Regions from separate parts of the Paenibacillus sp. SN-8-1 genome, predicted to be linked through region 4. Evidence: predicted binding sites of a transcription regulator. Region 4 holds the regulator's gene; each other region holds the start of a gene.
The links. Region 4 encodes Rex, which represses fermentation and respiration genes when NADH is low (regulators of the CRP and FNR family bind a similar motif). Its sites were predicted from a motif close to TTGTGAAATATTTCACAA; they were not measured.
Positions count from the first base shown of each region.

Region 1 (7,854 bases), 1.8 Mb from region 4:
GGATACGGTCTCCAGGCAGCCGATCTTGCCGCAGCCGCACTGAATCGCTTCCAAATCAGGAACTACAGACATATGGCCCAGCTCGCCGGCCATGCCTGAGAAGCCTTGATATATAGCCCCATTAATAATAATACCGCCGCCAACGCCCGTACCGAGGGTGTAGCAGACACAGTTCCCTACTCCTTTGCCAGCGCCGGCCCAGGCTTCCCCGAGCGCAGCCACGTTAGCATCGTTATCTATGCGGACAGGCTTGCCAAGCCGCTGCTCCAGAATGCTGCGGATATGAACATCCTTCAAACCTATATTTGGTGCAAGAATAATGATCCCGTCACGGACATTCGTAAAGCCGGCAACCCCTGCGCCAACACCCGCCAGCTGATCCCATTCATACGGCGACTGTTCGAGAATAAGACGTACATACCGTTCGATATTATTAACTACGGCATCCGCTCCCTTCTCAACTTCTGTCGGCCCTTCATACGTATGAAGAAGCTGGCCTTCCTCATTACAGATGCCGACTTTAATTGCTGTTCCGCCCAGATCGACACCAATGTAGATTTGTTCAGACATTTTACAAGCCACCTTTTTCTCTTTAAAATAGTTTGCTCCTACGTACCAACTATAAGCGAACCCTCCCCATCGGTCAAGAGAAGGTAGGGTTTCTCAAACCCCTTGTCAGCAAGGCTTTTACGGTAAATGATGGCTGTGCGGGGACCCCCTTTTACCTGGAAAAGGAACTGCAAAAAACGCTCCTTCTCCCTAGGGATACACAGAGCGCTCTTTCGCATTTATACAAGTAGTTGATATGAACTAAAGAGTCCTATCCATGGACCATATCTAACAAATTTATGACAGAATCCGTTTCTGTCCTTCGAGTGCGCGGATCGGTGCAATATTCTGCGTAAATTCCAGTGTGCCAAGATACTGCCCGGTCTCACTTCTTACGGCAAAATAGCGGATGTAGACAAACTTGTCTTTGACCGGAATCCAGAAGTCCTCCGCATCCTTGCGTCCGGCCTTAAAGTCGGCCAGCAGCTCATTAACGACATGTACACTTTGCGGTGGATGGCAGTTCTGAACGGTACGGCCGATGACGGCCTTGGTCCGGGCGAAGATCCGCTCCTTGCCGTGAGAGAAATACCGGACCACATCGTTCTCGTCGATAAACGTAAGATCAACCGGAAGGTGGTTCATGACAGCTTCAAGCTGTTGCACAGACAGGATGCCTGTCTCAAAGCGGACGAATCCGTCCCGGGTACCGGCGGCTTCTCCTTCTACCTCACCAGGATCGGCTGCACGCTCTGGCTTCCACTCCTGATCGGGAGTTGTTAAGCAGAAGCCAATCTGCTCACTCTCACGGGCGATCTTCACCCACTCGTCCTCGGTCAGCTTCTCCAGCGCCATCGGCATCAGAATATTCTCTTCCTTAAAAATCATTTCATTTACCTCAGAAATAATCCGTTCCAGACTCTCCACGATCTGGGCATTCACAGGTTTCTCTCTGTTCGCACTCAGCATCGCCTTTGTCTCTTTGATCATAAGGCGGATGCCGTCATCTACACCCCACATCACTTTGGTCGGCCCAAAAATCCCGTATTTCTCGAGGTAAGGGAAGAGCAGATTCTCCTTCCGGCTGTAATGCTTATCGAGGTCCAGCAGCAGGCTGAGGTCTTCGAGCAGCTTAAGCGTGATTTCTGAACTCGCCTCTTTGCGGTACCGATCCGTATGCAGCTGAAGCTTGAAATTCACCAGCCGTTCAATCTCCCGGTTCTCCAGCTTGAACGTGTGCACGGGATGCCCTGGTTGTTCTTCGGGCTTCGAGGAGCGGTGAATTTCTTCTATAGAACCCTTGAAAATAGCAGTATGCACTGAACACAACCGCTGAACCTCAGTGACAGGAATACCTTCCTCTTCCATCAGGGAATGCTCCATCGCGGAAATTTCCTCAACGGTTACGTCCCCTACGGCCTCAGCGAACCGGGCCTTAACCTCATCTACGCTCTTCCCCTGGTGCAGCTCCTTGATAATCTCCTTAAGCATATTCTGACGCATGGACTGCCCTGCAATTTGTGTCTCCCGATTGTTGATAAGCTCGCTCATGATGATTCTCCTCCTCGTTCATATCTAGCTAAGACGCAGTAAAATGTTCACATTGGGGGCAGCCGTAACTACGGAGAATGCTTGGACTTTCGGCCGCTGCCCGCCTCCAGATTTCCTGATTAATACCGTATTGTACGGTTGAAATCCGGAGACAAAGAATATGCTTCCGATGCAGCTTTCTTTCAGAAAGCTTGTAGGCGAGCGCTTTCGCTCCTACAGTTCCAAGCTTCCCCTCCGTTACTCCTCCCTCACATGTCATCTTTTTAAGTTCGTTTTACCTAGGCTATAACTTCGTATCCCCTATCCTTAAAGGCCTGCACGATCTCCTCAATAGGGATCTTCCGCATTGCCGCGCCTTTGGGGATGGTCATGAATCTTCCCGCACTTTGCAGCATACCGGGCTTGGCAATATGCCCGAAGCCAAGGCTGATCATGATGTCTATAATCTCTGGATCTGCTGTGCACAGATCATATAAATTCGATTGAAAGTTAACGGATTTTCTGCTCATAGGAATAACCTCCATGCTGGGAAACCGGGGGCGATCGTCACCGCCTCTTGGTGTGTCCCTGGATGAGAACTTTTCTCAACTTAAAAGTAACACGCCCTACAGAGGCGCATTGTGATTAAAGTCACAAGTAAAGATAAAATTGATACACGAGCGGCCGAAAGGCCGTGCAACTCCCCAAGGAGTTACTATAGTACCTTTCTATTAACAACTTTAACGCATCTCATATCGGATGCCCCAACTCTCGTGACGGGCCTTGGTTCTATTTCTTGCAGCTTGGCAGTTCGTGGTATAATGCACTCAAAATTAGGGCACGGCCGGAAAGGAAACTAAACGTGGCAATCCATATACTTTACATAGAAGATGATACGGAGATCGGAAGTTGGGTGAGCAAGGACTTGAAGGAAAGGGGATACGAGGTGGTATGGCTTAAGAGCGGCGAAGGCGCCGTGGAAGCGGCAGCCGACTGTCATCTGGTCATTCTGGATGTGATGCTGCCTGGTCTTGACGGCTTCACCGTTGGACAGCGTCTGAAGAGGAACCACCCGGAGCTGCCCATCCTTATGCTCTCGGCACGTTCCTCCATCGATGACAAGCTGCAGGGGCTGCAATTCGCCGATGACTATCTGACGAAGCCGTTCCACCCGGATGAACTTGCGGCGCGAATTGAAGTGTTGGTGCGCCGCAGCGGCTCCTTGAGTGGTAAGCCTTTAGAGATTGGACATTTACGGGTATTCGAGCGGGAGAACCGGCTGGAGAACAAGGAGACAGGCAGCGAGATTATCCTGACCGGCAAGCAGTTCCAGATCTTCATGTACCTCATCCGGCATCTGGGCCAAGTGATGACCAAGGAACAAATCTATGAAGCGGTATGGGGAGATCCCTATCTCGATGGGGACAAGACGCTGATGGTGCATATCCGTTATCTGAGAGAAAAGATTGAGCTTGATCCTGCCGCACCACAAATCCTCGAAACGATCCGCGGGATTGGGTACAGGGTGAAGGCATGAGGTTCCAGAGATTCCCCAAATTCCGAAGTTCATTATTGTCACGGTATTTGCTAATTGTCCTCGCGGCACTCATGTTCGTTCCGGTGGTGATTCCGTTAAGCTTCTTTGCGTCCTGGCTCGTTAAGAGTGCCGTTATAAGCGAGAATGAGCCGAAGGAGAATAAGCATTTCATACGGAGGGAGTATCTGACCGATAACTGGCATACTGCCGCCAAGCAGCTTGCGGATGCTACTCCCGATCAGATTGATCAGAGGCTGAAGCTATTCAAACAGAAATATCCCTTCGCCTCCATTTTCTGGGTCGATCATAGCGGAATAACGCGCCTCCAGCTGCCCCCCGGGTCACGTCCGGTCAAATGGTCAAATGAGGATGCCATCCAGTACATGAAGGCAAGCACCGGGAACAGTGAGCTCTTCGCCGTTCTGGCTTTTATAGGGGATACGCCCACGAAGAAGCAGGGCTTTATGGTCATCGAAATTCCCCAGAGCTATTTTCAGCAAAATGGTGTTGCTTCTGATCCAAGCTTATTCGCCATCACGCTGCTCCTTCTGTTCGCCTTCTTCGCCGGAATCTCGTATTTATTCTTCCGGGGGATCCGAACACGGCTGCTTACGCTCGAATCGGCTATGCATTCCCCCGGAGAAGATGGGCTTCCTATGAAGATCCATACCGGCCGGGCTGATGAGATTGGGTTGCTTGAGCAATCGTTCAATTCCATGATCGACCAGCTTGGCGACAGCCGCAGGCGGGAGCAAGAAGAGGAGCTGCTGCGCAAGCGTCTGATCAGCAACTTGTCCCATGATCTGAGGACCCCGCTCACCGTTATTGGCAGCCATCTGTATTCGCTGAAGAAGGAGCAGCTTACCGATCAAGGGAAGCAGTCCCTTTCCTTAATGCAGGATAAGATGAGCGACCTGGATCACCTGATCGATCATCTGCTCTCTTATAACCTCTTAACCAGCGGCAAATATGCCATTCACCGAAAGCCCCAGGATGTGCTGCGTATCGTTCGGGAGAGCGCGGCGGCCTGGTATCCCTTATGGGAGAAGGAAGGGCTCTCCCCCGATATCAACCTGGAGGGAGACCCGCTGATCTGGAATGTGGATGAACAGGCCTTCCGGCGAGTACTCGATAACCTCTTCCAGAATATCGTCCGCCATGCCAGATCAGGCGGTTATATCGGCCTGGATACCGAGATCCATCACGGCCGCCCCACTCTGATCATTACGGACCGCGGTCCCGGCATGCTCTCTGACAGCAGTGGCAAAGGGGCCGGACTTGGGCTGTCCATCGTTCAGCTGCTGCTTAAGGAAATGGACCTGGGGCTAGAGATCGAGAGCAATGGCAGCGGAACGCTTATGCGAATAGCGCCTTTAACCCAATAATATATATTCATTTGAACCAGGACGTGTAGCCGCACGTTCTGGTTTTGTTATTTTTTAACCTAATTTTAAACTTCGGATGGACCGGCATTTAAACTGGCAGGACTATGCTGGTTATCGAGGTGAGAGAAATGAACAATTATGTGATCAAAACTAGCGGATTAACGAAAAGCTACCGTGGACGCGCCGCCGTTGACGGTCTGAATCTTGAAATTAAAAAAGGCGAAATTTATGGGTTTCTCGGCCCCAATGGCGCCGGTAAGACTACAACGATCCGTATGCTGCTTGGGCTTATCCGCCCTACGAAGGGAACGGTCGAAATTCTCGGAAAAGATCTAAGACGGGACAAAATTAATATTTTGCGCCGGGTCGGATCTCTCGTTGAGTATCCATCTTACTACGGTCATCTGACAGCTGTAGAGAATCTGGAGGCGATCCGCCGCATTCTGAATGTGCCGAAGTCCCGTATTGACGAGGTCCTCGACATCGTATCCCTGACCAAAGAAGCGAAGCGTGCGGTGAAGGGTTATTCCCTTGGTATGAAGCAGCGTCTCGGGATTGCCTCCGCTCTGCTCGGTTCACCTGAGCTGCTTATTCTTGATGAGCCTACGAACGGACTTGACCCGTCAGGTATCCATGAAATCCGGGAACTGATCAAGCGCATGCCCCAGGAGCACGGCATCACCGTCCTCGTCTCCAGCCACTTGCTTGGCGAGGTGGAGCAGATGGCGGGAACCGTTGGCATCATCCGCGAAGGCCGTATGGTGTTCCAGGACACCATTTCTAACCTGAGGCAGAAGGCGGCCGGGGGCATCAACATCTCCCTGTCCGAGCCTGAGTCAGCACTCTGGCTGGCCAAGGACAACGGACTTGCCGGGACGATGCAGGATGGAAGGCTTTATTTTAACGGAATTAACGATAAACAGGTAGCCGGACTCGTCAAGCATCTTGTGGAGAATGGACACCTGATCTACCGGGTGGAGGAGAAGAACAAATCACTGGAGGACATCTTCATGGAAGTGATCGGGGAGGTGAAGTCCTTATGATTGGCCGCGCATTATCATCAGACTTCCTCAAGATCCGCGGCAAGGGAATCTGGTTCCTGATCTTCATCGCTCCTATCGGACTTGTCGTAATGCAGGCGCTAAACTTCGGGCTGCGTTATGACTACTTGGTCAAGCAATACCACGGACATTTGTGGGAAGGGCTTATCACTAATATGATGGCCTTTGTGCCCTTGGCGTTGTTCATGGGAAGCACTCTCGTCAGCTCCATGCTGGCCGGAGTCGAGCATCAGCTTAGCTCCTGGAAGCAGCTGCTCGCCCTGCCCATATCGCGCACGGCCGTATTCACTTCCAAGTTCCTGCTGAGTCTCATTCTTATGGCGGTTGCCTGCCTGCTGCTATCGATCGGAACCGCTGTACTCGGCCTATGCCTTGGATTCGGCTCCGCTCTACCATGGTCAGATCTGGCGAAGATCAGTTTCTATCCATTCATAGGCTCACTGCCTTTGCTAGCCCTGCAGCTCTATCTGTCATTAACTTACAAGAATCAGGCACTACCTGTTACCCTCGGGTTAGCCCTTGCGATCTGCTCCTTATTTACAGGCAGTCTATCTGAGTTGTTCCCGCTGAACTGGCCAGCGCTGGCTTACAGAGCGGACAACCAGCTCCCATTTCTTGGCGCAGGGTTTGCTCTTGGGCTGCTGATTCTTATCTTTGCATTACTGCACTTTAACCGGAAGGACGTGAACTAAATTGAATACATTCCTTAGAGTCCTCTCGTCCGAACGGCTCAAGATGTCTAAATCTCATCTATGGCTGCTGGCTCTGGCCAGTCCTGCACTGGCCCTGCTCGTTGGAATTATGACAACGATTGAGCCGGACATGCCGGCATATCCCCTGCTCCTGTCAACGATGTGCCTGTTCCACTCCCTGCTGTTCTTGCCGATTCTAACTGGAGTATTCGCTTCGTTTATATGCCGCTACGAGCATATGGGCGGCGGCTGGAAAGCTCTGCTTGCCCTGCCGGTATCACGCACCTCTGTGTTCATCGCCAAGTTCCTGATCGTGGCAGCGATGCTGGCTTTCACCCAGCTGCTATTCCTGGGCAGCTTCGTGGGCACGGCCCTTTACCACGGTGTAACTGAGCCCTTCCCTTGGGCGATGATCACCCGCAGCATCGTTGGGGGCTGGGTTGCCTGCCTGCCGCTGGCCGCGCTTCAGCTCGGCGTATCGCTGCGCTGGGTCAGCTTTGCGGCACCGCTGGTGGTCAATGTGATTTTTACCGTGCCTAACATTCTGGTTGTGAATTCGGACAGAATCCGTCCCTACTACCCTTGGGCACAGCCTATCCAGGCTATGATGCCTCCAAATACGGCAGCTTCCGGCCCGCTGGGAATGAACCTCCCCTTTGAAAGCCTGATGATCACGGTTGTTGGAAGTTTCATTGTGTTCCTGGCTGCAGGACTTGTCTATTTCAACAGGCAAGAAATTTAAGGGGTGCACTCGGAATGAGATCCATATTCACAATGGTCTATAGGCAGCTGCTACGGCTGCTTATGCCCTACTGATTATTACAGTGAGCCTGACGTCCATGTCTGTTCATGCCCAGACTGACTCTGATTCAGTGGATACAGCCAAGATCGAGTAGGTTGAAGGCAGCGCTGTCCGCTCACACGGACTAACTCAGCAGCCTCCGCTACCCGATGCATACTGGCATCCGTGCCTCACATATAAGCCTGGCCTGCCTAACGGAAGCCAAGGGCGTCATCGGGCCTAATAGCAAAAAGACCCTATACCAAAAGGTATAGGGTCCTTCACATTGAAATGCTTATAGATCGAGTGTCTCGCTCCA
Region 1 is NZ_CP194782.1:204,820-212,673, reverse strand. Features, by position in the region: gene ACRRNK_RS01140 (ROK family glucokinase) at 1-570, opposite strand, end outside; gene ACRRNK_RS01135 (DUF438 domain-containing protein) at 847-2,100, opposite strand; gene ACRRNK_RS01130 (DUF1858 domain-containing protein) at 2,379-2,609, opposite strand; gene ACRRNK_RS01125 (response regulator transcription factor) at 2,942-3,616, shown strand; gene ACRRNK_RS01120 (histidine kinase dimerization/phospho-acceptor domain-containing protein) at 3,652-5,001, shown strand; gene ACRRNK_RS01115 (ABC transporter ATP-binding protein) at 5,130-6,044, shown strand; gene ACRRNK_RS01110 (ABC transporter permease) at 6,041-6,754, shown strand; gene ACRRNK_RS01105 (ABC transporter permease) at 6,756-7,496, shown strand; gene trxB (thioredoxin-disulfide reductase) at 7,831-7,854, opposite strand, start outside.
Region 1: the regulator Rex is predicted to act here: its motif matches at 2,719-2,736, upstream of ACRRNK_RS01130 (DUF1858 domain-containing protein).

Region 2 (7,854 bases), 2.1 Mb from region 4:
TAATGCGTTTCATAAATTACTATATTTAATATGGGACGAGGTTTTAATCTAGTCCCAAGCGGCAGACAATCCACGCAAGACCGGCGTTACCTGACTTTAGGGCGTGACGTTCTCCGTGGATTGTTTGTTATTCTTTGTGATTAATAACCGGGGTATAACCATGCCGATACAGACGATACCCCATTACAGCGAACCCTACAGCTCCGCATAAGGTCAGCATGAGACTTATCTTATACATGGTAACCGCTCCGAAATACTGGTACAGCCATCCTCCGAATACTCCGGCTATCATGCCGGATATCCCCCCCAGGAGAAGGGTGTATACTGCCTGTCCCGAGGATCTGTAAGGCCTTGGCAGGAACAAGGTGGTAAGCTGTGTGCCCACATAGAAGAATCCGCCAAAGGTTACAGCGTGCAGCACCTGAATAAATACGATTTGCAAAGATGTAGTTACTTCGGCCATGAGCATCCATCTCAAAGCGAGCAGCAGACTGACAATGAACATGCAGGTCATGAGATGGGTGATTTTTCTTTTCATATATTTACGCAGCAGCATGAATATGCCTGCTTCAAAGATCGTAGAGACGAATACCGCCACACCGACGTAGAGCTTCGATCCTCCAAGATCAGTGATGAAGAAGGGCATGAACATGGCATTCATGGAGCTTGGTACAGCCACAAGCATGCCAAGAATTACAAATGACACAAAATACTTGTTCCCCAGGGAACGGGTGAACTCCCACAGGTTCAGCCACGGCGTATCCGGTGCCCGATGAAGCGGCTTAAGCAGCAGGGCGGAGCTGATTGCAAGAATAAGAACCATTGTGAACAGCAGGAACATGCCGAGCGCATCGGATTTATCGATAACAGTTCCCGCGGCTACCGCGACAATTGCCCAGCCCAAGGAACCCCACATCCGGAAGGATTCGAACCTCCGTCCCGTACTCTCAGTATAACACAGGGTCAAAGTGTTACTTTGGGTGAGTAAAGGCGTCTGCAGGAAGTAGAATATAATCATGGTCAAATAGAGCATGCGGTAAGTATCTACCAGGAAGACAAGATAGCCGACAAGCAGAAGGCCTGACATCATCAGAAGAAGCACATATTTCGTATTTTGTTGTCGATCATTACAGTATTTCCAGAATGGATTGGCGGCAAGCGAGACGATTGGCCCCATAGACAGCAGCAGACCGATCTCCAGCTTGTTCATTCCGGCTTCCTGCAAATATAATGGAAAAAAGACTGCAAATATAACCATTGCCCCATAGATGAGGAAATTAAGCAGCTTAAGAAAGAACAAGGACTGTACTGGTTGTGAAGCATATTGATGTCGCAAACGCGCCATTCCTTTCTGGCCTGCATGAACAGAAGCCTGATCTCGGGATGAAGAAGATAATGGTCGCTAAGTAAATAAATCGGATAAGATCAATGTATCATGTGATGGAAAGGGATACAAACCATGTTTTATCGGATTTTCTTAATTATGGCATGAAGGGGAGCGGATAATTCATGGATATCACAGGCATAGTGATTGCAGGAGGACGTTCAAGTCGTATGGGGAGGAACAAGGCGCTGCTGCCTCTAGGGAATCTCCCGGTGATAGAGAATTTAGTTCGAAATTTGGATGAAGTTACCAATAGACTAATTGTTGTCTCTAACGACGAATCTCCATACTGCTATCTGGGTAAAGAGATTGTGCCAGACTTATATAGACAAGCTGGTCCGCTCGCTGGTATTCATGCGGGGCTGTCCGCCTCTGGAAGCTCCTGGAACCTCATTACGGCCTGCGACATGCCGTTCGTAAATACAGCTGCCTTACGCCGGCTTATATTAGAGGCAGAGGCAATTAGCGAAAGGGAACATGCATCTAATGGAAAAGAACTAACCGAAGCGGTCATCCCGCTTACAGCGGACGGTGTTCTGCCGCTGCTTGCGATGTATCGGCGTTCCGTGCTTCCGGGTCTCGATGCAGCTCTAAGGGAAGATCAGCTGCGCCTAATCTCATGGACACGGACACTTCAAGCAGCTTATATTCCGGCACATGAGCTGTGCAAGGAAGGGGTTACAGAGGAGCTGCTCTCTTTCAATATGAACCGGCCCGGGGACTATGAGAAGGCGTGTCAGATTTATGAGGAATTTAGGCTCCGGCCATAAGTTGATAAATGATCGAAGAAGCCACCCGCTCTACATGGAGCTGGTGGCTTCTTCGATCATTTAATATGGCAGGTGTGACCTATCAAGGCACCCTGGCCTTGCTTATCCGCCGATCTGGGACATCCGGCGTGAGGTTGGGGTGTTGCTCTGTTCTTTCTTTTCCAGAGCGAGCGCCATCTCATGGTTCTTGGGCTTCGTCCCCAGGGAGTTAATGAACATGGAGCGGATGGCGTCAGGGTCATTCTTGCCTGTAACTTTGCGAACATTGAATTCTTCAGACCAGTACAGGCAGGACTTGATATGGCCGTCCGCTGTCAACCGGAGCCGGTTGCAGTTATCACAGAAGTGATCGCTAACCGGGTGGATCAGCCCGAAAGTACCGGCAGCGCCCTTGACTCTCATGTTCTGGGAAGGGCCATTTCCCTTCAATTGGCTCGCGGCTTCCGTCTCCCAGCCCGCCGCCTGGCATACCTCCATAACAGCTTCCAGAGGCAGGTAGGACTTACGCCACGAATCGGTAGCGCTGCCGATTGGCATATATTCTATAAACCGTACATGAATAGGACGGTCCAGCGTCATGGCAATGAAGTCTTGAATCTCATCGTCATTGGAGCCCTTCATCAGCACCACGTTCAGCTTGATAGGATCAAGTCCGGCTTCTTCCGCGGCGGTAATCCCTTCAAGCACCTTGGAGACATCGCCTCCGCGAGTGATAAGGGCATACCTGTCCTTGTGAAGTGAATCAAGGCTGATATTGATGCGGTTCAGACCCGCTTCCTTGAGGAGGGCTGCCTTCTTGGGAAGGAAAATGCCGTTCGTTGTGAGCGAAATATCCTCAATCCCTTCTATACGGGACAGCATGGATATAAGCTGCTCCAGATCCTTGCGGACAAGCGGCTCTCCCCCTGTAAGGCGGATCTTGCGCAGCCCGATAGGGGCCAACGCGGCGGCAACTTCGGCGATCTCCTCATAGGACATGATTTCCTCGTGAGGCTGGAATACCATGCCTTCGGCGGGCATACAGTATACACAACGCAAATTACAGCGGTCTGTTACTGAAATCCGGAGGTAATCGTGAATCCGTCCGAAAGAGTCCTGCAGCATTTCCATCCAGATTCACCCTTTCTGCGATATGAACTCGGAGTGCAATTAATAATACTTCTTATATTATAATTCATTTTGGTGTATAGCATAGCAAGTGATTGAGCATTCTGATGAAAAAAGATTGAATCTTTTTTCAATAAAAATATTGTGAAAGCGCGTTCACGCTAATGTCATTTTTATGTGTGAATTCATTCACTTGGGAAGTTCTGTATTAGCTATAATGAAGGAGAAGAGACGTCGTCAATCAGGGCAAGGAAGGCGGTATCTCTACCTATAAGCGAACTTAGGGAGCTGACTTATGATGACAACGACCATATTCGAGGATGGTGTTACTGCAAGCGTGGAGCAGATGCTGTGGCTGGAGCGCAGGGGCTGGGTATATCAGCTGCTGGTTGATTTTCTGGGACGTGTCCCTCGTCTATCCTTAATTGCACAGTACCGCCGTGAAGGCAAGCTGAAGGGCCCTGTAATATCGGGTGAGGGAGCCCGGATGTTGAAGAGCTATTTGGATAGTACCCAGGAGAGCCGGCTTCGGCAGGTATGTTATGAGGAAGCTGATGAATATATGAGATTGTTTGCGGGGAGTCAAGCTGTGCTGCCTTTTACAGAAGGGGTATTTCGGGCAAGACAGGAAGGGCTGGAAGCCTTGAGGCACTCTTCTGGGCTTGGGGCCGTGTATTGTGAGTGCGGAGTTGTGTTCAATAAGCTGCATAATGAACAGGACGATCATATGGCAATTGAACTTGAATTCATGTCTGTGCTCGCAGACCGGATGCTTGTGGCCGGCTGTGTAAGGAATAAATGCACGGAGCTTGCCGACATACAGCTGTGGTTCCTGGAATCCCATCTGCTGCAGTGGGCGCCTGCCTTCGCTGAAGCTTTACAGAGAGAGGCGAGAACTCCGCTATACAAAGGCCTGGCTGTACTATTGTCGGAATTCCTTCCACGGGATCTAGATGTACTGCGTTCTTGGAGAGTTGCACAGAGTTCATGATCGGTATTAGGAGCTTGGTTATTCTTTAAAAGAAAAGGGCCGCACCCTTCGTAGAGTCATCTACTTAGGATGCGGCCCTTATGCGTTCGCGGCAATGAAAGAAGAACGCTTAACTTAATTCTACTCTTAAGCCTTAGCTTTGGCTGCAGCTTTAGACTTGCCGCCCCTGCGGAGCTTCATCAGGAATTCATAGACAATCGGCACAATGACGAGTGTCAGCAGGGTTGAGCTGATGAGTCCGCCGATGACTGTGATACCAAGCCCGCGCGAGATAATTCCCGCACTGTTCTCAAGGCCAAATACGAGCGGCAGCAGAGCGCCAATCGTGGCCAGGGCGGTCATCAGAATCGGACGAAGACGGGTTGCCCCGGCCTCCAGAAGAGCCTCGCGTGTAGAGAGGCCTTCGCGTTCCTTATGAATAACACGGTCGATCAAGACGATGGCATTGGTGACCACGATCCCGATCAGCATGAGTGCACCCATAAGTGACGATACATTCAGGGTTTCTCCGCCGATCAACAGGGCGATCAGTGCGCCGATGATGATGAATGGCAGAGAGAACAGGATAGCGAAAGGCGCAAGCCCGCCGCCGAACGTGACTACGAGCACGAAATATACGATCGCAATCGCGGCAGCCATAGCAAGGCCAAGCTGGGTGAACGTATCGTTAATTTGAGCCGTGACTCCCCCGAACTCCACTGTAACGCCATCCGGCTTGTCATAAGCGTTAACTTTGTCTTGAAGACTTTTGGAGGCGCTGCTTACATCTGTAGAGATGATATTGGCACTGACCTCGATCACCATTTTGCCGTCAATGCGCATGATGGAGTTCGGCGAGATACCTTTTTCTACTTTAGCGACATCCTTAATAGCTACTTCCTTGCCAAGTGGGGACATGAGCGTTTCGTTCTCGATGTCTTGCAGGCTCTTGTACGTTTTGTTATCGGCTTCAATATAGACTTTGTAGTCCTTGTTATCGATTTGGACCTCGGTCAGAACCGGACGCTCACGCTGCGGGCTAAGCTTCATAGCCAGCTGTCCGGCAGTAAGTCCCAGCGAGCTGAGCTTCTTCTGATCAGCGACCAGCGTGTATTGGTCATAAGCTTTGGATAAGCTGGAGTCGCCTTTGTCAAAATGAGTCTTGTCATCATTCACCCATTTCAGGATCTGATCGGATACCGGCTGGATCTGCTTCAGATTGTCGCCGTAGACCTGAACAGCAAGCTTGCTTCCGCCCATGCCTCCGCTCATGCCGGACATCTCTTTCCAGGTTCCATCAGGCACCTGTACCTTTAGATCCTCGACTAACTTCTTCTTCACATCTTCAAAATTCTTGGTGTCTTCCTTGTAGATCACATAGAACAAAGCGGAGTTGGAAGGGCCGGGACTAAGCGGATTGGTGCCCCCAACGGAATATTGCATTTTATCCAGGCCAGGCTGCTTCAAAATAAATTTCTCAGCGGTCAGCGCACGCTTCTCGACATCCTCACGCGTGTCGCCCGGTGCTGGTGAATAGGTCACCATAACATACTTCTCGGATTGTTCCGGCATGAAGCTGGTGCCGATGAATTTGGTCAGGAACAGACTGCCAACCAGAAGCAGCACGGCGAAACCGAAGGTGATCAGCTTATGGGACAATGCCCAGTTCAGAACCTTCTGGTAACCGCGGGCCAGTGCACCCGGCTTCTCTTCATGATCATGCGTCTTCTTGAGGCCATTCCTGAACAAGGTATGTGCCAGCGCAGGCACCAGGGTAATGGCAACCAGCAGTGACGCAAGCAGCGAGAATACCATCGTAAGCGCGAATGGGGTGAACAGCTCGCCCACCATACCGCTAACGAAGGCCAGCGGCAGGAAGACCGCAATCGTTACAATCGTGGATGAGGCGATCGGGACGAACATCTCGCGTGTCGCTTCGCGGATGAGTTCGCTGCCCTTCAGCTTCTCGCCGGTCAGGGAGAGACGCCGGTAGATATTCTCGATGACGACAATGGAGTCATCGACAACCCGGCCGATCGCAACGGTCATGGCGCCCAGAGTCATCATGTTCAGTGTAATATTCATCTGACGCAGAGCTAGTACGGCAATAAGCAGCGACAGAGGAATCGAGATGATTGAGATAATGGTAGAGCGGATATTGCGCAGGAAGATCAGAATGATCAGCACGGCGAACAAGGCACCGAACACAGCTTTGCTAAGCATGGTGTTAACGGAGTCTTCAATCGGCTTGCCTTGATCCATCAGAATGGTGAGATCAAGATCCTTGAACTCGGACTTCAGGGATTCCGCTCTGTCCTTAACTTTGTTAACCACATCAACGGTATTCGCGTCATTGGACTTAACAATCTGGATCCCGATGGATTCCTTGCCGTTCGTACGGGAAATGGATTCCGCCTTACCCACGACATTAATTGCAGCTACGTCGGACAGCTTAACCGTAGGAATGGACGCGGGCACAGCAGCGCCCTGGATTCCAGCCGCTCCCGCTCCGCCTGGAGCGGCAGCCTGCCCAGCGCTGGCATTGCCAGCATCCGCAGCGGACTGTCCCGCAGCGCCCTGGGCTCCAGTGCTACCCGCAGCGCTTTGGGTACCAGCACCGCCCGCGGCAGTGCCTTGCCCCGCTGCGCCTTGCGCTCCAGCGCTACCCGGCGCTGCACCTTGTCCAGCGGCTCCGCTGCTTGGAGTTACCGGGATCGTTACATTCTTCAGATCCTCCACCGTTGTGATGGCTCCATCCACAACGACAGCCTTCTGGGATTTATCCATTTCGAACAAGCCAAGTGGTACGCGGACGGCCGAGGCTTGAACGACCCCTTTTACCGTATCTTCGGTTAGACCGAGCTCCTTAAGCTTGTCTTGATTGAACTTCAATTGAACTTCCTTCACATACTGACCGGCCACCTGGACGGAGGCTACACCCTCCAGCTTCTCCAGTGCGGGCTTAACATCATTCTCAGCTGTCCGGGTCAGATTCTCCAAGTCGTTGCCGTTCTTGGCACTCATGCTGAGAGAGATGACAGGCAATGAATTCAGGCTGAACCGGGTAATTTGCGGCTTCTGGGCCCCGTCTGGAAGGGTTACACTGTTCAGTGCTTCCCGTACGACCGCAGATGCGTTGTCCAGATTGGTTCCATAGTTGAACTCAAGGATAATAGATGAGGCATTCTCCATGGAGGTAGACGTAATGGTCTTAATGCCTTCGACATTCCGCAGCCCCTGCTCCAGAGGCTTCGTAATCTCGTCTACCACATTCTCGGGGGCCGCGCCTGGATACACAGCCGAGATGCTCAAATAAGGTACATTAATATTCGGGATGGTCTCCTGCTTCATGGTCAGACCGCTGTAAAGACCAGCGGCAACAACGATAATCGTCAGCAGCCAGATCGCGAATTTGTTTCGCAATGAGAAATTAATAATTCCTTTCATACTTAGGTAACTGCTCCTCTCCGTATCTCTCTACTCACCCGTGTGTAACGGGGCCTTGTCTAAAATTTGTATGTAGAAGCATGGCTGCTTCCAATTCTTTGAACTCCTCATCAAGCTCCGGAATGTTCTCCAAATTCCTGAGCATTCCCTGCAGAATAACGCGCCGGGGCTGGAGT
Region 2 is NZ_CP194782.1:4,130,033-4,137,886, reverse strand. Features, by position in the region: gene ACRRNK_RS20240 (MFS transporter) at 128-1,345, opposite strand; gene mobA (molybdenum cofactor guanylyltransferase) at 1,510-2,154, shown strand; gene moaA (GTP 3',8-cyclase MoaA) at 2,257-3,264, opposite strand; gene ACRRNK_RS20225 (TorD/DmsD family molecular chaperone) at 3,557-4,252, shown strand; gene ACRRNK_RS20220 (efflux RND transporter permease subunit) at 4,379-7,678, opposite strand; gene ACRRNK_RS20215 (TetR/AcrR family transcriptional regulator) at 7,713-7,854, opposite strand, start outside.
Region 2: the regulator Rex is predicted to act here: its motif matches at 3,439-3,456, upstream of ACRRNK_RS20225 (TorD/DmsD family molecular chaperone).

Region 3 (7,854 bases), 420 kb from region 4:
CTGTCCAGATGGGCCTTCAGTCTTGATGGGTCATGTGCTGAAATTCACGATCATTTTAGGGGAACCCAGGGTTCATTTGACCAGACCATGCGGGGGATTGAGTGGTTGAAGGAGCTTGAACTGCCGATTCAGATTAACACAACGGTCTCGAATTATAATCTTCATGACCTTGAAGCGATCTCACATAAAGTGCAGGAGATGGGCACCGTGCTATGGAGTGTATTCTTCCTGGTGCCAACCGGCCGGGGAATGGTCAAGGATATCATTTCTCCTGGGCAGCATGAAGAGGTGATGAAATGGCTTGCAGAGCTATCCGGCAAGGTTCCTTATGGCATCAAGGCTACGGAGGCACCGCACTATCGGCGGGTCTATGTTCAGGAAATGAACCGCCAGCGCCACGGGAATTCCTCATCAGGCCCGGCTTCAAGAGCAGATCATTTGAGCGCCCATAATCCATTGGCCGCTTCCCATTCAAATCCTGTACCAAGCTCAGTTATGAAGCGGAAAGATGTGCTCGGACGGGCTCCGAAAGGTGTGAATGATGGGGACGGGTTCGTGTTCATTAGCCACATTGGTGACGTATATCCCAGCGGGTTCCTGCCGATTGTTAGTGGGAATGTGCGAGAGCAGCAGCTTGGAGAGATCTATCGTAATTCTGTGGTGATGAAGGAGCTGCGCGACAAAAGTCTGTTGAAAGGTAAATGCGGAGTCTGCGAGTTCAAAGAACTCTGCGGGGGATCAAGGGCAAGAGCATACGCGATGACCGGCGATTATCTGCAAAGTGACCCTTACTGCGCCTACATTCCACGTGCCTTGGCAGTGGCTGATGAACAGGGCTAACACATACCTGATTAGAGAGCGAATACACAACGAAATAAACCGCTCTGAAGTTGATTCAGTAAAGTCAACACCTGAGCGGTTTTTGGGTTGTGTATTACTTTTCACACAGCTGCAGTGGATAGCAGAGCGGAGCATTTTTCTTTCACACACGAATCAACAATTATTTGCCATCTGGAGTGACTCTAATTAGACCGGCCGCTCCCTTAGAGGCTTGATTGAACTGATGGCTCACCATGGTGTAATCGCCAGCTTCGGTCAGCTGGAACTCCACCACAGCACCGCCGCTTGCGGGGAGAAGCACGGTCTGCATGCCATGCAGAACATTATCAGGATTACCATCGAGGTAGACTGTATCCATCAACGTTCCAACCACATGGAAGGAGGATACTTCATTAGGTCCGGCGTTCAGAACATACAGTCTAACCCGGTCTCCGACGTTGGCTTTCAGAGGATGCTCTGTCAGGGTATAGTTGTTACCGTTAAAGACGACATAACGTGGCTTGGCGTTCTGAAATGCCTGGTAGTCATTCTCCTTATACCATTCACTTTGTACTATCGTGTATTCCTGGTCTATCTGTTGATCGGTGGGATATCCGTCCTTCGGCTCAACAATAATCATGCCATACATTCCGTTGCCCAAATGCAAGAGGACCGGCTTGGTCCCGCAATGATACATGAATACTCCTGGCGAGTTCGCCGTATAGGTGAATGTGCCTTCCTGACCTGGCATCACACCAATGAATTTATGATTCGGAGCTGCATGCACAGCATGAAAATCCATGGAGTGAGGCATCTGGGGATCTATGTTGTTCAGTGTGAAATGAAGCTGATCACCTTGCTTAACTCTAATCACGGGTCCTGGTACAGTGCCGTCAAACGTCCATGCTTCATAAGGCACACCTTTGGAAATTTCAACTTGAGTGACCTGGGCGGTCATTTCAATAAATACCTCATTGCCCTTGCGAGTGATTACAGGTGGAATTGGGGGCTGATTCAGCCGCTGCACCTCGGGTTTGCCGGAGGGCAACTTGGTATCGCCTGGATCGTCGTTACTCCAATCACAGCCGCTTGTAATTAACAAAGCCAAAGCCGCAAGCACAAGCAGGACAGCTCGTACAGTCTTATATCTTGCTGGGATTTCGATCAACGTCCTTTCTTAGAGCTGGAGTTCAGTTAGACAATCTACTTGTCAACAGACTTTAGGCAAAGATTTGCTTCGTCGTAAAGTGCAGCCATGCCTCCATACAGGGTATGGAAGAAGGCGTCCGAGACATCCATGCTGAAGGAAGTATATTTCTTAGGGTCGATATCCAGCATGTGCTCGAATAATAAAGCACTGTTATAAGCGTAGAAGCAGTAGTAGATATAGTCGAATTCCGACATTTTCTCAAATATAGTTACAATATCCCGGGCGTACTTATGAACATTGGATCCGGCTTCATGAATCATATGAAGCGCATCAGGGATACCGGCTGTGATCTTGATGGTGCGTTCGTCGACGATGTGAATATCAGCCATAATTGAACCCTCGTTTTACTGTTTGGTAATTTTTACACGGAACCACTCTGGGCCTTGTTCAACATATTCCCAGCTGAACTGATCGCTACGGGTTGCTGAGAATTGATAATACAGCGGCTGTGGATCATGGTCGTTGATGAGCAGCATGGATTGTTCGGGCTCTAATTCGTCAAAGGTCTCAAAAATCACCTTGTGCTTTAACTGCGGCGGATACTCGGTGGCGTTCACGGTAGATGTATATTTGTTCATTTTGTATTCCTCCTTGGAATGGTTGGTAGTAGACTGAGAACCGATCTACTGCCGCTACTCATAATTAGATTATATTTAAACATGAGATTATCCTTGTGATTTCTGTCACAAATACTCAAGTTTAGTTATGATACGTTAACACAAAAATGTAAGGCAGGAGATATAAGATGAGTGAACTTGCTCAAAGAATCGCTGTAATCGGCGGAGGAATCAGCGGACTCAGTGCCGCTTACTATTTGAAGAATAATTTTCAGAAGGCTGGAAAGCCTTTGGAGCTTACACTTATTGAGAAAAGTCATGAATTAGGAGGCAAAATTCATACATTACGCCAAGATGGCTACATAATCGAGAGGGGTCCTGATTCATTCATCGGGCGAAAGGCATCCGCCTTGCGCCTGGCTCAGTCGCTTGGGCTGGAGAGCGAATTAACAGGCACGAATCCTGCTGCGAGAACCAATTACATACTGCATAAAGGAAGGCTGCGTCAGATGCCGGCTGGTCTGGCACTTGGAATTCCAACGAAAGTAGGCCCTTTTATCAAAACCGACTTAATCTCAATCAAGGGCAAGGCCAGGGCGGCGATGGATCTGATTCTTCCAAAAAGAAAGTCGGAGGAGGATGAATCCCTCGGCGGCTTCATCGAGCGTAGAATTGGCAAGGAGGTGCTTGAACACCTGGTTGAACCGCTGCTTGCAGGCATTTACGCTGGTGATACCGGAATGCTCAGCCTACTGTCCACCTTTCCTCAATTTCATGAGATCGAACGCAAATACCGCAGTCTAATTCTCGGAATGATTGCCGGAAGAACCGCACCATCTGCACCGAGTCATGCTCCAGAACTTCAGGACCGGGCAAGTGAGCTGCCTGAGACTGCCAGGACGAGTATGTTTCTCACATTCAAGAAGGGGCTGTCCACGCTCATAGAGAAGCTGGAGAGCGAACTGTCCTCGGCAAGTATTTTGAAGGGATGTGGAGTTGATTCCATCCGACGCCAAGGCGACATTTATCAGCTTGAGCTGGATACAGGCGAACGATATGTAGTAGATGGGGTCATCTTGGCGATTCCTGCATTTGCATGCGGTAAGCTGCTGGAGGGCTTTGCAGATTCGGATACCTTCGATACCGTGCCCTATGTATCTGTTGCCAATGTGGCACTCGGTTTCAAGGCGAGTGAAATCCATACAAAACTTACAGGATCAGGATTCGTCATTCCAAGATCGGAAGGAAGGTTAATGACCGCGTGCACCTGGACATCCTCCAAGTGGCTGCATACTTCACCTACAGACAAGATCCTACTTAGGGCTTATATAGGCCGGGCTGGCGCTGAAGCTAATACGAACATGGACGATAAAGAATTAGTTGGAATGGTGAGAGAAGAATTGCGTGAAATTATGGGAATTACTGCAGAACCTGAGCTTTGTGTTGTATCGTATATGTCCAAATCCATGCCTCAGTATAGGGTAGGGCATAAGGACAGAATCGCTAGTCTGCGGACTGCGATGGATAAACAGTATCCGGGTGTGTGGATCTGCGGCTCAGGATATGACGGTGTGGGAATACCAGATTGTATTACTCAAGGCGAACGAGCGGCAGAGGCATTGGCAAGCAGACTCCTTGCTCAGTAAAATTGCATTTGCAAGAATTCAAGCAAGACAAGAACAATAGCACTGCGAAGCACTAAGTGTAGGTTGAAGTTAATTGGTTTAATGTATTATGTTGCAGGATTTGGGCATGTTAACCATAACCAAATGAAGAGGAGGTGACAGTATGAGCACTTTGTACGAGAAATTAGGCGGAGAAGGTACGATAGCCAAGGTCGTGGATTATTTCTATGATCTGGTCCTTGCCGATAATGAAGTGAATCATTTCTTTGAGCATACCGATATGGCCAAACAGCGTGCGCACCAAACCAAATTTATTAGTTATGCTTTGGGTGGACCCAACCAATACTCGGGCGGAGCTATGACAAAGGTTCATACCGGTATGAATCTTCAGCCTGAGCATTTCAATGCGATCGTCAAGCATCTTCATGATGCGCTAGCTCATTTCGGTGTTGGCTCAGAAGATATTGCAGCTGCCCTGGATAAGGTAGAATCTCTGCGCGGAGATATTATCTATAAATAGACTAGAGTAGGGAATGACAGACTGAAGTAAGAACTCAACCCCTTACGGACAACGACTTAATTTGGCCTCTGACCAGATGGTTTAGTCGTTGATCGTAAGGGGTTGTTTTGTCATGGGATTTCGAAGGGTTCCAACAATCAGATGAATTGGTTAAGCTATCCTACTATAATTAAGTTACAGTTGTTTGGTTATGGTTACGACAAAGTAAATCAGGGGGTGAGGATATACATAACTTGAGCTATAGCTTGTATGAGCCCAAGCTGCTGGAAGGCGCTTATATTCCGCAAATCGCGGCTTATTACTATAAACAATGGGACGGCTTTGAAATGAAATTTCATAAGCATAACCGGGTAGAGGTCATGTACGTAATTTCCGGCACATGCAGGGTGGATACAGAATCCCAGTCTTTTCATATGAAAAAGGGTGACTTTATTCTAATCGACGCGGATGTCTCCCACAAATTACATGTCGATCGTGGAAGTCCATGCAGAATGCTTAATGTGGAATTTCATTTTGCCGAGGAGGACTCGGCTGCTCCCAGCATAAAGGGTATGGCAGAAGGGAACCTGGCTGTTGCCCAGCTTCTCGCGCTCCGGGTTCCTTATGTTCTGTTAAGAGAGAATGGGGATATCTATTCCACGTTAAAGAACTTAATTCATGAGATGGATGCCAAGACTTCAGATAATCAGCTGATGATAAGTCTGCTGCTCTCCCAGCTGATTATTCGTATAGCCTCGCTTGCGGTAGAAGTAGCCGCTAATGAGGCCCATGAGCCTAACGAATATGTAAGTAAGCTGATCCGGTATATTCACCAGAATTATGACCGGGATATCCGGGTCAAGGATATGGCAGGAGCCGTGAACCTTCACCCCGGTTATGTACACCGTATATTCAAAGCCTATACTGGCCGTACGGTTACTGAGTTTTTAACATCATATCGCATAGAGAAGGCACAGATGCTGCTCACCCATACGGACATTCTTGTTGTGGAGATCTCCGACTATGTCGGAATTAACAGCTCTCAGTATTTCAGTACACTGTTCAAGAAGATCACGGGCAAGACGCCTCAGGAATTCCGAAACCCAAGGTGAGAATATTGAACATATAAGTCATATCTGGATAGGATTTTGATAACGCTTTCCTTATGAAATTGTTACAATCCAATTTATAGGAATGGTCATGAACATTTCAGTCAGGTTAATACGTTGGACGAAGTCATAAGGGAGGCAATATCATGTCATTCAAGATTGCTTTTATTGGAGCGGGAAGTATTGGATTCACAAGAGGGCTGCTGCGAGATCTGTTGTCTGTCCCTGAATTTAAGGATATCGAGGTCGCCTTTACCGATATTAATCAGCATAATCTGGATATGGTCACCGAACTATGCCAGAGGGATATTGATGAGAATGGTCTTAATATTCAGATTCAGGCTTCGCTTGACCGCCGGGAAGCGCTCAGGGATGCCAAGTATATCTTTACCGTTGTCCGGATCGGGGGACTCGAAGCTTTCCAGATGGATGTGGATATTCCACTGAAATATGGGATCGACCAGTGTGTTGGAGATACCTTGTGTGCTGGCGGGATTATGTATGGACAACGCGGTATCGCTGAAATGATGAATATCTGCAAAGATATTCGCAAGGTAGCTCGTCCGGACTGTCTGCTCCTGAATTATGCCAATCCTATGGCGATGCTGACCTGGGCATGCAATAAGTACGGCGGTGTTCGCACTATCGGATTATGTCACGGTGTCCAGGGTGGACATTGGCAGATTGCTGAAGCTCTGGGCCTGGAGCAGCAGGAAGTAGATATCATCTGTGCAGGTATTAACCATCAGACGTGGTATATTCAGGTCAATCACGGCGGAGTCGATATGACAGGTAAGCTCTTAGAGGCCTTTGAGAATCATCCCGAATTCAAGATAACAGAGAAAGTCCGCATCGATATGCTTAGACGCTTCGGCTACTACAGCACAGAGTCGAATGGACACCTGAGCGAGTATGTGCCTTGGTACCGCAAGCGTCCGGAGGAGATCAGAGAGTGGATCGATCTTGGCACTTGGATCAACGGGGAGACAGGTGGCTATTTGAGGGTATGTACTGAAGGACGCAACTGGTTCGAGACAGACTTCCCGAACTGGATGAAAGAACCTGCAATGAAATACGCGGCGGAGAATCGCGGTCAGGAGCATGGATCCTATATCATTGAGGGGCTGGAGACCGGCCGAGTCTACCGGGGTCACTTTAATGTTGTCAATAATGGAATCATTACGAACCTTCCGGATGACGCGATTATTGAGGCTCCCGGATATGTGGATCGTAACGGCATTTGCATGCCGCATGTTGGTGATCTGCCGCTTGGCTGCGCAGCCGTCTGCAATGTAAGCATCTCGGTGCAGCGGCTCGCTGTTGAAGCCGCTATTAATGGGGACGATCTGCTGCTTCGCCAGGCGATGATGATGGATCCGCTGGTTGGAGCGGTATGTAATCCGAAAGAGATTTGGCAGCTGGTGGATGAGATGCTGGTTGCTCAGGAGCAGTGGCTGCCTCAGTATTCGGAAGCTATAGCCAAGGCCAAAGACCGGCAGTCAGAGGGTAATCTGCTTCCTACAAGGGAATATGAAGGTGCTGCCAGATTAAAGGTCAAGACGGTCGAAGAGATGATGGAGAACCGGGAAGAAGCGAGCCGGAATGCAGGTGAATCCGATAAAGCTAAGGAACGTCCTGCCGCGGTGAACTAGAATTCAATATTATAGAAGAAGAGAGAGGTCCGCCATTGGCGGACCTTTTATGCTGCTGGTAGGAAAGCGAGATCTAATTAACAACCAGGTACATTTTTGCCGATAAAAAGTAAGTAAAGTCAATCTTGAACTTTATAGTTTAGCATATGAAGGGGTCATAGACATGAATTTGCAACACAGAAGAGATCTCTATTTTGAAAGAAATAAGCTCGTGGTCATTTTCTTTTGGCTGCTCTCGTTAGTCCCGGGTACATATTCCCTTTTGGATGGCAATACAGAAATTTTCCTCACAGCTTCCATTCCAATGGGTGTAGTTGCAATTATTCTTACAATTATGTCCAGGTTTAGGAAATGGTCATTAATCCTGCCCTATATCTACGTTG
Region 3 is NZ_CP194782.1:2,405,052-2,412,905, reverse strand. Features, by position in the region: gene ACRRNK_RS11505 (TIGR04053 family radical SAM/SPASM domain-containing protein) at 1-840, shown strand, start outside; gene ACRRNK_RS11500 (multicopper oxidase domain-containing protein) at 1,001-1,987, opposite strand; gene ACRRNK_RS11495 (hypothetical protein) at 2,023-2,358, opposite strand; gene ACRRNK_RS11490 (DUF2249 domain-containing protein) at 2,374-2,607, opposite strand; gene hemG (protoporphyrinogen oxidase) at 2,775-4,232, shown strand; gene ACRRNK_RS11480 (group I truncated hemoglobin) at 4,375-4,731, shown strand; gene ACRRNK_RS11475 (AraC family transcriptional regulator) at 4,965-5,822, shown strand; gene ACRRNK_RS11470 (alpha-glucosidase/alpha-galactosidase) at 5,966-7,471, shown strand; gene ACRRNK_RS11465 (methyl-accepting chemotaxis protein) at 7,635-7,854, shown strand, end outside.
Region 3: the regulator Rex is predicted to act here: its motif matches at 2,701-2,718, upstream of ACRRNK_RS11490 (DUF2249 domain-containing protein).

Region 4 (7,854 bases):
TTGAGACTTGATGCTGTTCTTAACCTGATCAAGGCTGACTCCATTCTTCGCCAGCTCCTGGTGGTCAACCTTACCATCAACGACCCATACCACAATATCTTCTCCCGATGTACTTTTGCCTTCGATCACCCAGCACACGGTATCCCATACGGACTTACTGGCATGTGTTAACGAAGCCAGATTAGCCTGCTGCTTGGCCACAATGACAGCAGCGTTCTTCTCGTTCCAATAATCCTCCATCGAATACACATAATATCTCTGAATTCCAAACAGAATCAGCAGGGCGATAACTATGGACATCAAAATCCATTTCGTTTTTTTCTTCATGCGATCACTTCCTTTCACTCAGAAGTGCTCCGCTTAGCGGGAGAGCAATCCTTCGAAACAAGCTTGAGCTTCTCTGCGTACCCGCTCTTCATCAATGGTCAGACAGCTGCCATGCTTAACAACCTGATTCCCGTTCACCCACACATGTTCAACGTCCTTAGGGCCAGCGGAATATACCATATGAGAAATGAAATCCGTATGCGGAATAAAGTGAGCTTGATCGGTATTCATAGCAATGAAGTCAGCCTTCATGCCTTCCGCAAGCCTTCCGGTATTTGGCAGGTATACGGACTGAGCACCATAAATCGTGCCCATTTTAAGAGCTTCTTCTGCCGGTACAGCCGTCGGATCACCTGATACACCTTTATGTATCAAGGCTGCCAGCCTAATCTCCTCGAACATGTCGAGGTTGTTGTTGCTTGCTGCCCCGTCTGTACCCAAGGAGACAACAACCCCTGCCTTTTGCAGATCAACGACACGGGCAACGCCGCTGGCAAGCTTAAGGTTGCTCCCAGGGTTATGCGACACCGCAACCTTATTCGTAGCAAGAATCTCGATCTCTTCATCATTCAAATGCACGCCGTGGGCGATGATTGAAGGTCGTGAGAAGAATCCTAGCTTTTCCAAATGCATCGTTGGACGAAGACCATACTCATTGATATTCTGCTGCACTTCAGCGGCAGTCTCGGACATGTGGGTATGCAGCGGAAGATCCAGGTCATGAGCCGCTTGAACGAACTTCTCAATGAATGCAGGCGGACAAGTGTAAGGGGAATGCGGGGACATCATGGTCGTAATTCGCCCATCCGCCTTGCCATGCCAATCTTGGGCGAACCGTATCGCCTCTTCCAGCTTCTGCTGCTGTACGTCCTCAGGACATAAGCCAATGGCTCCGCGCATCAGTACAGCACGAATTCCCGATTCCTCCGTTACTTTAGCTACCTGATCCATATGGTCATACATGTCCAGGAAGGTTGTCGTACCTCCCTTAAGCATTTCCACGACAGACAGCGCGGTACCCCAGTATACATCTCTGGAGGTGAACTTGGCTTCCATCGGCCACATCTTCTCCTGCAGCCAAGTTTGGAGCAGCATATCGTCCCCATAACCGCGCAGCAGAGACATCGCTGCATGACCATGGGTATTAATCAGCCCTGGAGCAAATAGCAGGCCCCTTCCGTCAAAAGTGTCTGTCCCCTCTTCGACCTCGGGACGAGACTCTCCGACATATTTGATCAGATCGTCCTCAATTAACATATATCCCTTGACCACAGAACGTCCTGGTTCCAGCACAGCAAAGCTTCCGTTTTCAATTAACCATTTACGACTCATTTGTCACTGCTTCCTTTCCATCTCCCAAATAATATGCCAGGCTGAGCAGATCCGTTGTAAAATCTGCCGCGTGCAGGCGTATCTCGGCAGGCACCTTCAGAATTGTTGGCGCAAAGTTAAGGATCGCTTCAATTCCAGCATCGATAAGCTGATCGGCTACCCGTTGTGCCTCAAAATCAGGCACAGTTATAATTCCAATCCGGATACCCAGCTTCTTCACGGTAGCACCAAGATCTTCAATCGGCTGTACGGTCAAGGAATTAATCTTCTGGCCGACCTTCTTCTCCGAGGCATCGAAGACCGCCACGATCTTCATATTGTCCTTCAAGTACGTATTGTAATTGGATAAGGCCTGACCCAAGTTCCCGGCCCCGACAAGGGCCACATTGATCTGCTGATCCAAGTTGAGGATTTGGCGAATCTTCTCGATCAGATAGGAGACATCATATCCGATACCTTTACGACCAAAATCACCGAAGTATGCAAGATCTTTGCGAATTTGAGCCGGGTTCAGATCCAGCTTTTGTCCAAGCTCCTGCGATGAGACGGTTGCGACTTCCCGAAGGCTCAGTTCATTCAGAAAGCGCAGATATACGGGTAATCTGCGTACCACCGCATCTGAGATTTTCTCCGATTTCATTTCTTTTTCCCCCTAATGCTAATGAGTCCGGTTGATCACCGGTGGCCAAGCCATTCCGAAATCCGAGGCACCATTTGGTTGGTGGGCATATGCTCCATCTTTGGGCCTGGCAAAGAATAAAGGAAATACTTCCCGTAATAGGACTCGAGAATTCGTGTATCATATACAATCACGATACCGCGGTCCTGGGAGGACCGCACCAGTCGTCCAAATCCCTGCTTGAAGCGGATAACCGCCTGCGGGACGGACAACTTCATAAATGGATTCTTCTTCTGCTGCTGCAGCCGCTCGCTCTTGGCTTCTACCAGCGGATGGTTCGGAGGTTGAAATGGAAGCCGTACGATAGCCAGACTCGTAAGAGCCTCCCCTGGAATATCGACACCTTCCCAGAAGCTGCTCGTACCGAGCAATACAGAGGCCTGCTGGCCCTGAAATCTTCGAGTAAGCTTAGTCCGATTTCCGCTGTCTACTCCTTGTCCAATGACTGTAATCCCCTGTGTAGATAGAACCTCTTTCAGGGGGTCATATACCTGTCTAAGCATACGATAAGAAGTGAACAATACAAGCATGCGTCCTTGGGTAGCAATTGCCGAATCAGCCAAGGACTGTACGAGTGTATTCACGAAATGATCGTCCCCGACACTGCCCTTCACACTTGGGAAATCCCGAGGGATGACGAGCAGGGCCTGTTCCCTGTACTTGAATGGTGAGGGAAGCAACGAGGTCAATAATTGATCCTGCTCAGAAGCTTCCGTAAGTCCCAGCTGCTCGATCATATATTGAAACGACTTGTCTACGGATAAAGTAGCAGAGGTCATGATAACGCTCTTCTTTTTATCAAAGAAAAGAGCTTTAAGCTGTTCACTTACCTCAACGGGTACAGCATAAATTTGCAGAGACCGGCTGCGGTAATGACCGTTACCTTCAAGCCAGTAGACCGTCTCCTCATTGTCGAGCTTCATAAAAGAACGGATACTGTCCCTCTCAGCTCCCAAATCCTTGAACAGACCGCTTATATCCGTCACCAGGCTCTCAGAGCTATAACTTTCGTCATCTTCCTTTAGCTCATTCACCATACGTTCGCCTTTGCGAATTACCGTACCCATAGTCATGTAAATCTGATTCTCGATTTCACTAAGCGCATCCCAATTCTTGGGCTTTTTGTGCGGAAGCAGACGAAGAACGAACTGTCCCGGGTCTCCGGGAGCGGCATCGCTTCGCTCAGGCATGAGTCCGAACAATTGATCGCTGAGACGATCCCAGTTCTCCTTGATCTCAATAATCTCAGGGTACAGATTATCAATTACACTCATCCACTCGCTGGCCTTCTCCGACCCGCTGGTCTGAAGCTGAGCCCGCAGATTCGGAAGCTGACCCGTCTTACTGTCCTTGAAGAGGCGTGTCAAGGTGTGAACGACCGTGAAGTATTTCATATTCATACCCAAATGCTTGCCGGCTACTTCTTCGAGATGGTGTGCCTCGTCAATGACAAGACGTTCATAGCTCGGAAGCAGCTGATGACCCGCCTTCACATCTGTGAACAGCTTCGAGTGGTTCGTGATCACCACATCAGCTACACCAGCCTCGTGTTTGGCCTTATGATAGAAGCACTTTCTGAACCATGGACATGAGCGTCCCAGACAGGAATCCGATTCACTGGCAACCGTCTCCCAGAAATCAGCTCCCCGATTGCCCTGGTTCAGCTCTTCATCATCCCCGGTCTCGGTCTGGGTTAACCACACGATCATCTGTGCAGCCGTCATAACTTCTTCCTTTGGTGTAGTGAAATCTCTCTTGTTTATTTTATGTTCAAATTTGCGCAGACACAAATAATGCCCTCTTCCTTTGAAGATTGCTGCCCGAAATGGAAAAGGAACCACGTCCGTAAGCAGAGGAATATCTCTCTCGCGGAGCTGCTCTTGCAGGTTGATGGTATGCGTACTTACCATAACCTTCTCTTCAGACTTAACGCTGTGATAAATCGCAGGCAGCAGATAACCGAGTGACTTCCCTGTACCCGTACCTGCTTCGACCAACAAGTGCTTATCCTCATCAAAGGCCTTCATGACGTCTTCAAGCATGATATTCTGAGCTTCCCGCTCTTCATACCCAGGGAGCTTGCTCTTCAAGTTCGCACGAACATCAGCCATAAACTGCTCGAAAGATTTATCCTTCAGAGGATTATCGAAATCCTCACTTCGCGGCGGCTTGATGTCAATCCAGTCTTCTGTCCGAAGCGCGAACTGACGGTAATAGGTGAACCCATCTGTTGAAGCGTCCGTTTCCCTCTCCCTGATCTGGAGTGCAGCATCAAAGAACCATCCCAAATCACTGTCCTCGCCTGAGAACAGGTCAGAAAGCCGCTGCAAAGCGAGAAGTGGAAGGTCATCAATCTCTTCCAGACATTTAGCAAAAATAAGTGCGGTAGCCAAGGCATCGGAATCGGCTTGATGAGGTCTGTCATGGGTTACCCCAAATTCACCGGACACAAAGCCAAGCTGATATGATGTAAGCGAAGGAAACATTATTTTGAGGAAATCCATGGTATCCAGGATTCTCCCCGTAAAGGGTAAATAGCCCGTTTTGTCCAAAGCACTCTGTAAGAAATTAAAGTCAAAAGCAACGTTATGGCCAACGAGGATCACATCGTCCAGAAGAGGCACCATTTCCATCATAACCTCATCCAGTAAGGGAGCGTTCTGTACATCCTCCTCGGTAATCCCTGTTAACCCAGAAATAAAAGGCGGAATCGGTACACCCGGCTTCACATACGAGGAATATACCTGGCTAATCGTACGATCATGATCTATAATAGCAAGCCCAACTTGAATAATTTCATCAGAGGACTGGTTACCTGTCGTTTCAAAATCGAGAACGGCATATTTCATTATATACTCATTACCTTTCATTCCAGTCTCTCTAACAGCATATCAAAAAAAACTCGGTTTGGAAATTAAGACATGCAAACAAATATTCGCACCCCTCTTTTACCCTATAACAAACAAAAAACGATGCGAAAAAATCCCATTGAATGGTCGCATCGTTCATCAAATTAAGATACATTACAATAATGAAGTAAGCTGGGCTCCGAACTGCAGGGATCCCCGTTTTTGTTGGCATACATCCAAATTATTCAAGGGCTCAGTAAATGAAGGATCAATATGATGGGCTAATGTAAAATATTCTTGTGCTTTATCCATATGGTTCATCTTCGCTTCAATACAACCAAGCGCATTATAGACGATGGATCTAAGCCGCTTGTTGTCCGTCAATGGCAGCACCCATTGAAAATGCCGTCCCGCCTCCCGGGTATCATTCATATTCAAATAGGACATGGCCAAATAAATCCGGGCCAACAGGCTGTCTTGAAACTCCTCGGTGGTACGCTTGAACTGTTCGGCCGCATGGGAATACATCATTAGCTTGTAATAGCCCTGTCCCTTAATGAAGGTACCCGACTTCATCTCAGGCAGCTCCACAATCTTAGCAGAATCCGTTAACCCCCAGCTTTTGCGTACATCACTCATTTTCTCTTCAAAAGAAAGCCACTCCTCAATAATTCCATCACTCATAGCTTTAAGCAATTGCCACTTTTTGCCCAGCTCCTGCTTCTGGTTACCTTTAGCGATCGGGTACATCTCAGCGATTTCCTCCAACATATCATTCATTTCCGCAAATACATGCTGAAACATCATCTGCATCCCACCCTAAACGAAAATGAAATCAAGCAGCGGCCCTATGTTCATTTTTTGTTTAGGCGGATGATTTCATTCTTGAAGGAACCCCTTAAATAATGGATTACAGCTTAACGGACTGTCGCATGTACCTCGTAGCTGGCTGTTTCAACAGGACGGTTATTCTCATCGACGAACAAAACGGTAGGCTTATGGTGACGTACTTCCTCCTGGGACATCTGTGCATAGGAAATGATAATAACCGTGTCCCCCGGCTGAACCAATCTCGCTGCCGCTCCATTAAGACAGATCACACCGCTGCCGCGTGGTCCTGGAATCACATAAGTCTCTAGGCGAGCACCGTTATTATTGTTTACAATTTGTACTTTCTCATTCTCAAGCAGGTCTGCCCGCTCCATCAGGTTCTCATCTATGGTAATACTGCCCACGTAGTTGAGGTTCGCCTCTGTCACGGTTGCGCGGTGAATTTTGGATTTCATCATGGTTCTATACATGAGTTACCACTCCTTTGGTAGTAAAAAGAATGTTATCAATCAGACGAGTTGTTCCGAATTTAACCGCCAGGGCAATCAAGAGTTCTCCATCCAGATCGCTTACCTTAGCCTCTTCATGGACTGGTGTTAGCGATGGAAATGCTAAAATATCCACATAATCAATTACAGCCATGGGCTGAGACTTAATATTCCGGGTCAGGCCATCACGAATTTCGGCCAGGGTCACGGCCGGGTCGTTCTTCATCCACTCTTCTGCTTCACGCAGAGATCTGGACAGGATCAGAGCCTGCTTTCTCTCTTCTTCCTTCAAATATACGTTCCTGGAACTGAGTGCCAGTCCATCTGATTCACGAACAATAGGGCAGGGGACAATCTCTACATCAAAGTTCAAATCATCCACCATTTGGCGGATAACCGCTACTTGCTGTGCATCTTTGAGTCCAAAATAAGCTTTATCCGGGGCGATCATATGAAACAGCTTACCTACCACCGTGGTTACCCCATCGAAATGGCCGGGGCGCGAAGCACCGCACAGTTCATCAGTAAGCTCAGATACCGCAATTTTCGTCTTTGTAGGCTGAGGGTACATCTCCTGTACGCTCGGCAGAAAGACTACATCCACCCCTTCACGCTCTGCCAAAGCCAGGTCTCTCTTCTCATCACGGGGATACCGGTCCAGGTCCTCATTCGGACCGAACTGAATTGGATTAACAAAGATGCTCAGAACTACAAGATCATTGTGTTCCCTTGCCTGCTTCAGCAGACTGGCGTGGCCCTCATGGAGGAAGCCCATCGTAGGCACGAAGCCCACGGACAGTTCTTGTCCAGCCTTAGCTGCGCTAAACCGCTCCTGCTTAACATATTTCTTAAGATCAGTAACTTTATCTATAACGATCATGACCGGGTGTCCACCTTTCCTCTGCCGTACAATGAATCAACCACGCTCTCATCAGCATGGAACACATGCTCTTTCGCCGGGAATTGACCTGATTTTACTTCTTCTACATATTCACGAATTCCGCGGCGAACTTCATTTCCAACGTCAGCAAAGGTCTTCACGAAACGCTTCTCCCGATAATCCGAATCATATTTGAGCACATCATGATACACTAGCACTTGACCGTCACAGCTTCTTCCCGCCCCAATACCGATGGTAGGAATGGAGAGCTGTTTGGAGATCTCAGAAGCAACTTCCTCGGTCACAAGCTCAAGAACAACGCCAAAAGCACCCGCTCTCTCCAGTGCCTTGGCATCTTCGAGCAGACGACGGGCATCCCGTTCGTCCTTACCTTGAATGCGATAACCTCCAATTTGGTTCACCGATTGTGGTGTAAGACCAATATGTCCAAGAACAGGTACGCCGGAC
Region 4 is NZ_CP194782.1:1,989,629-1,997,482, reverse strand. Features, by position in the region: gene ACRRNK_RS09440 (DUF5590 domain-containing protein) at 1-327, opposite strand, end outside; gene ACRRNK_RS09435 (amidohydrolase) at 361-1,659, opposite strand; gene ACRRNK_RS09430 (redox-sensing transcriptional repressor Rex) at 1,649-2,299, opposite strand; gene dinG (ATP-dependent DNA helicase DinG) at 2,335-5,187, opposite strand; gene ACRRNK_RS09420 (tetratricopeptide repeat protein) at 5,362-5,994, opposite strand; gene panD (aspartate 1-decarboxylase) at 6,105-6,488, opposite strand; gene panC (pantoate--beta-alanine ligase) at 6,481-7,386, opposite strand; gene panB (3-methyl-2-oxobutanoate hydroxymethyltransferase) at 7,383-7,854, opposite strand, start outside.